One region of the Micromonospora sagamiensis genome, then DNA from elsewhere that is predicted to be linked to it. Evidence: riboswitches for the same ligand, from Rfam matches in the RefSeq annotation. Region 1 holds a riboswitch; each other region holds the start of a gene.
The links. A riboswitch is a leader RNA that binds a small molecule or an ion and turns the genes downstream of it on or off. The one in region 1 is predicted to bind cyclic di-AMP.

Region 1 (2,256 bases):
GGCGGGTGACCCGCCCTTACTTGCATACATAGCGATGTGAACATACATTGGGTCCGGGCCGAACGGGGAACGGAGGGTGGGGGCGTGGGCGCAGGTCATGACCACCACGGCGGGATCGCACACGCCGCACAGCGGCACACCGGCCGCCTCTGGGCCGCGTTCGGGCTGCTCGCCGTCCTGATGGCGGTCGAGGCGGTGACCGCGCTCGGCACCGGGTCGCTGGCCCTGCTCTCCGACGCCGGCCACATGTTCACCGACGTGCTCGGCATCGGCATGGCGCTGGCGGCGATCACCGCCGCCCGACGGGCCGGCCGGGATCCGCAGCACACCTTCGGCCTCTACCGGCTGGAGGTGCTCGCCGCGCTGGCCAACGCCGTCCTCCTCTCCGGGGTCGCGGTCTACGTGCTCGTCGAGGCGGTCCGCCGGTTCGGCGACCCGCCGGAGGTGACCACCGGCCCGATGCTGGTGGTGGCGGTGCTCGGCCTGCTGGCGAACCTGGTCGCCTTCGGGCTGCTGCGCGAGGGCGCGAAGGAGAGCATCAACCTGCGCGGGGCCTACCTGGAGGTGCTGGGCGACCTGCTCGGCTCCGTCGGTGTGATCACCGCTGCGGTGGTCATCGCGCTGACCGACTGGTGGTGGGCCGACCCGCTGGTCGCGGTGGCGATCGGGGTCTTCATCCTGCCGCGCACCTGGCGGCTGGGCCGGGCGGCGCTGCGCATCCTGGTCCAGGCCGCGCCGGAGCACCTCCAGGTGGGCGCGGTGCGCGACCGGCTGGGCGCCGTCCCCGGCGTGGTCGAGGTGCACGACCTGCACCTCTGGACGCTCACCTCGGGGATGGAGGTCGTCTCGGCCCACCTGACCACGGACCCGACGGCCGAGGTCGGCACCGTGCTCGCCGCCGCGCGGACCGCGCTGCACGAGGACTTCCACATCGAGCACGCCACGCTCCAGCTCGAGCCCGGCCAGTCGCCCGGCGTCTGTGACCGGGTCGAGTGGTAATTAGGGCAAACTTAAATCTCGGCGTGTATTGTCCGCCTATGTCGGATATGCCGGTGAGGACCCCTGGGAGTGGTGTGGCCAACGCTGCCCCTGGGACACCGGCTTCGGTAGTCTCGGACCCGGTCAACGCCAGGCGGCGCCCTCCGGCGCCTGCGGTGACCGCCGCCTAATCGCCGATGACGGCGAGCCGGGGAACCACGTCCTTGGGGTGCATCCGCGTGAGCGGTAGGGATCTTCCGTCCCGAACCCGTCAGCTAACCCGGTCGGCGGCTGACGGAAGGACATGTGCATGCCAGTAGTGGCACCCGTACGACGTACCGCCGCCCGGATGGCGGCCCTGATCGCCGCGACGCTCGCCCTCGGCGTCGCGGCCACGCCGGTCGGCGTGGTCCCCGCCGCGGCGGCGCCCCCGCTGGCGGCCAAGGCCCCCGGCGACGACCCCGAGGGAGGCACCCCCGCCCTGCGCGCCCAACTCGAGGCGGCCAGCAAGGGCTGGCTCGACGCGAAGGACGCGCTCGCGAAGTCGGTCGCCCGCCAGCAGAAGATCAACGAACAGCTCACCACCATCGAGAAGGACCTGGCGGTCCGGGACCAGAAGGTCGGCGTGATCGCCGGGCTGGCGTACCGGACCGGCCGACTCGGACCGGCCTCGGCACTGCTGTCCAGCGACTCGCCGGACAACTTCATGGACCGGCTCGTCGCGCTGGACGCGGTCGCCGCCAACGAGGACCGCGAGCTACGCGGCCTGCTGACCACCCGGGAGCAGGCCAACCGGGCGAAGACGGCACTGAACCGGGAGATCACCGAGCAGCGCAAGCAGGTCTCGGTGATGGAAAAGCGCAAGCAGCAGGCCGAGCAGGCCCTGGTGGTCGCCAACCGGAAGACCGCGGCCACCCGCCCCAGCGGGGGCAGCGACTCGACCCGGTCCGCCACCGCGAAGCCGGCGCCGCGCAACCCCGACGGGTCCTGGCCACCCGAGTCGTGCAGCGTCAACGACCCGACGCCCGCCGACGGCTGCATCACCCCGCGTACGCTGCACGCGCTCAACCAGGCCAAGGCCGCCGGCTTCACCCGGTACGTCTCCTGCTACCGCCCCGGCGGTTCGGGTGAGCACCCCAAGGGGCGGGCCTGCGACTTCGCCGCACAGAAGAGCGGCTTCGGCGGCGACGCCACCGGCGGCGACAAGACGTACGGCGACAACCTGGCGGCGTACTTCAAGAACAACGCCAGCCGGCTCGGGGTGCTCTACGTCATCTG
Region 2 (2,256 bases), 3.2 Mb from region 1:
ATCTCCGACTACCTCTACTCGGGCAAGCCGTACGCGGTGACCGACATGGGCGCCGACGGCGACGCGTTCACCGAGCGCTTCCCGCTGGCCCGCTCCGGCTACGTGCTGCGCCGGGACCTGGCCGACGTCGACGACGTCCTGGAGCGGCTGCTCGGCACCGACCCGCTGGCCGAGGCCCGCTGGGCGATGCGCACCCACTACCTCGGCGACTTCCCGGTCGAGTCGTACGCCGAGGGGTTCCTGTCGGCCGCCCGGGCGCACCTCGCGCCAGCCGCCGTGCCAGCCTCCCGCACCGGCGACACGCACCGGCCGGTCGGGACGGAGTCCGTCACCGGCTGAACCCGGCGCCCCCGCGGGTGGTAGGAGGGGTCCCCTGTTACCGCATTTTGAGGAGCAGGGGTCCCCTCCTACCACCGCAGCGGTTGCACCCCCGCGCGGGTCAGGCGGAGTAGCCGCGGGTGGCGGCCCAGTGCGCCAGGCTGATGGTGGTCATCCAGTACGAACCGGCGGCGGCGTTCGCCGGGTCCGCGATCTTGACGGTACGACCGTTGTCCCGGTAACCGACCACGGTCAGGTAGTGCCCGCCGGGGTAGGAGTGCCATCCGCCCGCCACGTCGGTGGCGGAACCGGCGATGTTCACCACGACGGCGTACCCGTTGCCGACGGCCCGCACCACGTCGGCCTGGAGCCGGTCCATCTGGGCCGGGGTGGCCGCGCCACCGGGGATCGTCCGGGTCCGGTAGACGTCCCGGCCGACGAGGTCGTTGAGGACCCGGGTGGTGTCCTCGGCGGAGTTGGTGCCGGCCTCGGTGGTGTTCAGCCGCCGGGCGAGGTCGTCCTGGCTGCGGACGACGTCCCGGGCGGTGAGCGCGATCCGGGTGGCGGCCGGACCGCAGTAGTAGAAGGTGGTCTGCTCCTGGTACTGGATGTCGAGCACCTTCGACGCGGGCGGCTTCGGCGGGGTGGGGCTGGTTGTCAGGTCCGGGTCCGCCGAGCGGGTGGCGGCGGGCGAGGCGGACCGGGTGGCCGGCGTCGCCGCGGTGGCCGGTGGGGTGGTGGCGACGGCGGACGGGGTGGCCGGGGACGCGGTGGCGCGGTCGCGGTGCCGGGAGGCGGCGGTCGACCGGTCCGGCTCGGCCGCCGTGGCGACGGTGTCGTCCCGGCGCACCGGAGTGTCGGGGTCGACGAGCAGGACGCCGGCGGTGGACGCCGCCACCAGCACCGCCGCCGAGGCGGTCACCTGGTAGGACCGGCGGGTTCGGAACAGGGTGAACGGTCGCGGGACCGGGTACTTCACGGATTCCTCCACGGAAGGCAGGGGTGGAGAGCGGCGCACCTCATCGGCGCGCGGACGTACCGCACGCGGGATCGACGGGTCGCGGAGGGTGCCCGCTCGGACGGCGTCTGAGGGCGGACGCCGGAGTCAGTGCCGGCGACGCGGACGGCCGGCCGGCGGCACCTGGGCACCGTGGAGGAACCGGGAAACGGGGGTGTACAGCACGGACTACTCCTTCCGATACCGCCTACCGGGTTAGCTGACGGATTCGGGCGGGAAGATCGCCCTACCGCGGGTCGGCCCCGCGGATTCACCCCGGACGTACGTGGGTCCCCGGCTCGTCGAGCACGATTAAGCGGGCCGGCGCGGTGTCGCCCTTTGCGACCTACGACCGCACCAGACGGGCCGACACTACTGATACCTCGATCCGCTGCCAACCCTCGTGAGCAGGCTGAACGGCCCCTCACACCCGGAATTTCGGTGCGTTGCCGGGCTGACGTCGCTCAATGGGACGAGCCGTTTACCAGTCATCGTCGAGGCGGTTACCGCCACGGGTCGGCACAACCGGGCCGCCGCACCGGGCGCGGAACGGGACGACCGGGGTCGAACGTGCCGCACGGCAGGGCGTGGCCCGGGTCACGTCACGATCCGGTCACGCCGCCGGCTGCGGTGACCCCGCAGTGCCACAGGGACCCCGCAGCGGCCCGGGAACGGGACCGGTCAGGTCAGGGTCAGCCCACCCGCGCCGGCCGCCACCGGGCAGCGGGACGGACCGCGCCGGGCACACGTCGGGACGCGGCGACGACCGTCGAGGTGCTCGCCCGGAGGCGCTCCGCGGCGAGGGACGCCTCCTCCGCCAGGGACCGCGCCGCCCTGGCGGCCACCTCGGCCCGCTGCCAGGCCGCCCGCTCCCGCTCGGCCGCCGTCCGGTACTCCACCCGCCGTAGGTCGCGCAGCACCCGGTGCAGGACCGCCTCCTG
Region 3 (2,256 bases), 2.4 Mb from region 1:
GAGCATGGACACGTGTACGTGGTCGGTGTGGTCGGAGGGGCCGCTGTACGACTTCCAGCCGGTTGCCGGGAACCAGATCTGCTTGTTCCAGATCACGTAGTAGATGCCGAGCCGGTCGGCGTTACGGACCAGGAACGCGGTGAGGTTGTTGCCGTACATCCGCTCCGCGCGGGTGTCCCAGCTGCTGAACCCCGACTTCTGGAGCGACCAGTCGCAGGCCCGCCCCTTCGGGTGCTCGTACGGCCCGCCCGGCCGGTAGCACCCGACGAAGAGGTTGAAGCCGGCCCGCTTGACCTCCCTGTACATGTGCAGGGTGCGCGGGGTGATGCAGCCGCCGGTGGTCGGGTCGTCCTCGGTGCAGCCCAGCGGGCGCCAGTTGCCGTTGCTGTCCCGCCCGGGGCCGATCCGGGCGATCGGGGAGGTGGCGTCCACCAGGCCACCGGTCAGCCCGACGCCGCCGACGAGGGCGAGCGACCGCTCCGCCTCGCGCTTGCGCTTCTGCAGGATGTCCGCCTGCTTCTGCTGCTCCAGCACCTCGGCGTCGAGCGCCTTCTTGGCCCGTTCCGCCTGCTCCTTGACGGCGGCGACGGCGGCGACCTTCTTGCTGTTGACCATGTTCATCTCGTCCAGCGCGGCGGCCCGCTTGACGAACGAGTCGGGCGTGTCGCTGTCCAGCAGCATGGAGGCGGGGCCGACCCGGCCGGTCATGTAGGACCGCACCGCGATCGTGGCCACCTGTGGGGTGAGCGCCTTCAACTCGTTCCGGGTCCGCTCGACCTCCAGGGCGAGGGTGAGCTGACGCTTCTTCGAGGCGTTCAGTTTCGCCTGGGCCTGGGTGTAGCTGCGGTTCGCCTCCTCGATGACCTCGTTGAGGAGCGTGGGCTGTTCTCCGTCGTGCCCCGACGGGCTCGACGGCTCCGCCAGTGCCGGCGCGGGCCCAGCGGCCACGGCGAGGGCGGCGATCACGACCACGACAGGTTTCAGCCAGCGGCGCAGGGGTGCCGTCACAGTTTTCCCTTCCGTCGACCGCCGACCGGGTTAGCTGACGGGTTCGGGGCGGAAGTGGCCCCTACCGCTGACGCGGATGCACCCCATGAACCTGGTTCCCCGGTTCGCCGGTGGGCGATTAGGCGGTGGCCCCGCTGGCGCCGGTGCGCGCCTTCGGCGGTAACCGGCAGCGAGGTTACCTGACGGCGGGCATGGGGTTCTACGCCCGGATCCCGACCAAAAGCGTTATTTCCCTAATGCTTTCCGTCACTCCTGTCACATTTGTCAAGATCAGGGCGGTTGGCGGTGACGTTATGGAGTGTCACCATGTCGGATCCGTGTCCGCCGAGCGGCCCGGAGCGGGCGCGGAATCGGTCGGTCCGGTGGCGGCCCGGGGGCCGCTCAGGGCGGCGAGGGCCTCGTCCCGCTCGCCGGCGGGCCGGGGCAGCCGGCGGGTTGGCGTACCACCCCGGCCGGCGGTGGTCACCAGGGCGGCCAGGCCGGTGGTGATCGGTACGGCGGCGATCAGGCCGAGCGTCGCGACGATGCTGCGGACGATCTCCTGGGCGAGGAACTCGCTGGTGACGATCTCGCTGACCCCGCGCGTGTCGGCGGTCAGCAACAGCAGCAGGGGCAACGACGCGCCCGCGTACGCGAGCACGATCGTGTTGACCGTCGAGGCGATGTGCGCCCGGCCGACCCGGGTGGCCGCCCGGTAGAGCTGGAGCCGGGTGAGACCGGGGTTGGCGTGGGCCAGCTCGGTGACCGTGGCCGCCTGGGTGACCGTGACGTCGTCCAGGACGCCCAGGGAGCCGATGATGATCCCGGCCAGGAGCAACCCGTGCAGGTCCACGTCGGCTTGGAACATCGACAGCGTGGTGGCGTCCTCGGAGCCGTACCCGGTGAGGTGGGTGAACGCGGTCGCCAGGCTGCCGAGCAGGCCGGTGAGCACCAGGCTGGCCAGGGTGCCGAGGACGGCGACGGAGGTCTGCGCGGTGACCCCGTGGGTGAGGTACAGCACCACGAACATGATCAGCGCGGCGCCGGTGACCGCCACCGGCAGCGGAGCCTGCCCGGCGCTGATGCCCGGCAGTACGAAGGTGAGCAGGATGGCGAAGCTGGCCGCCAGTCCGCCGAGCGCGGCCAGACCGCGCCACCGACCGAACGCGACGATGGCGACGGCGAACGCCAGCGCCAGCCAGATCAGCGGCTTGCCCCGCTGGTGGGCGGCGATGCTGTAGGCGCTGACCGTCGGGTCGGCCGGGTCGG

Region 2: linked by a shared signal. The riboswitch ahead of IGA62_RS21790 (C39 family peptidase) and the one ahead of IGA62_RS04715 (coiled-coil domain-containing protein) in region 1 are both predicted to bind cyclic di-AMP.
Region 3: linked by a shared signal. The riboswitch ahead of IGA62_RS15655 (coiled-coil domain-containing protein) and the one ahead of IGA62_RS04715 (coiled-coil domain-containing protein) in region 1 are both predicted to bind cyclic di-AMP.

What each region holds. Positions count from the first base shown of each region.
Region 1 is NZ_AP023438.1:1,159,587-1,161,842, forward strand. Features, by position in the region: gene IGA62_RS04710 (cation diffusion facilitator family transporter) at 85-999, shown strand; cyclic di-AMP (ydaO/yuaA leader) riboswitch at 1,153-1,284, shown strand; gene IGA62_RS04715 (coiled-coil domain-containing protein) at 1,289-2,256, shown strand, end outside.
Region 2 is NZ_AP023438.1:4,927,409-4,929,664, reverse strand. Features, by position in the region: gene IGA62_RS21795 (CDP-glycerol glycerophosphotransferase family protein) at 1-339, shown strand, start outside; gene IGA62_RS21790 (C39 family peptidase) at 440-1,309, opposite strand; cyclic di-AMP (ydaO/yuaA leader) riboswitch at 1,506-1,644, opposite strand; gene IGA62_RS21785 (hypothetical protein) at 2,008-2,256, opposite strand, start outside.
Region 3 is NZ_AP023438.1:3,545,267-3,547,522, forward strand. Features, by position in the region: gene IGA62_RS15655 (coiled-coil domain-containing protein) at 1-1,008, opposite strand, end outside; cyclic di-AMP (ydaO/yuaA leader) riboswitch at 1,013-1,143, opposite strand; gene IGA62_RS15660 (YibE/F family protein) at 1,310-2,256, opposite strand, start outside.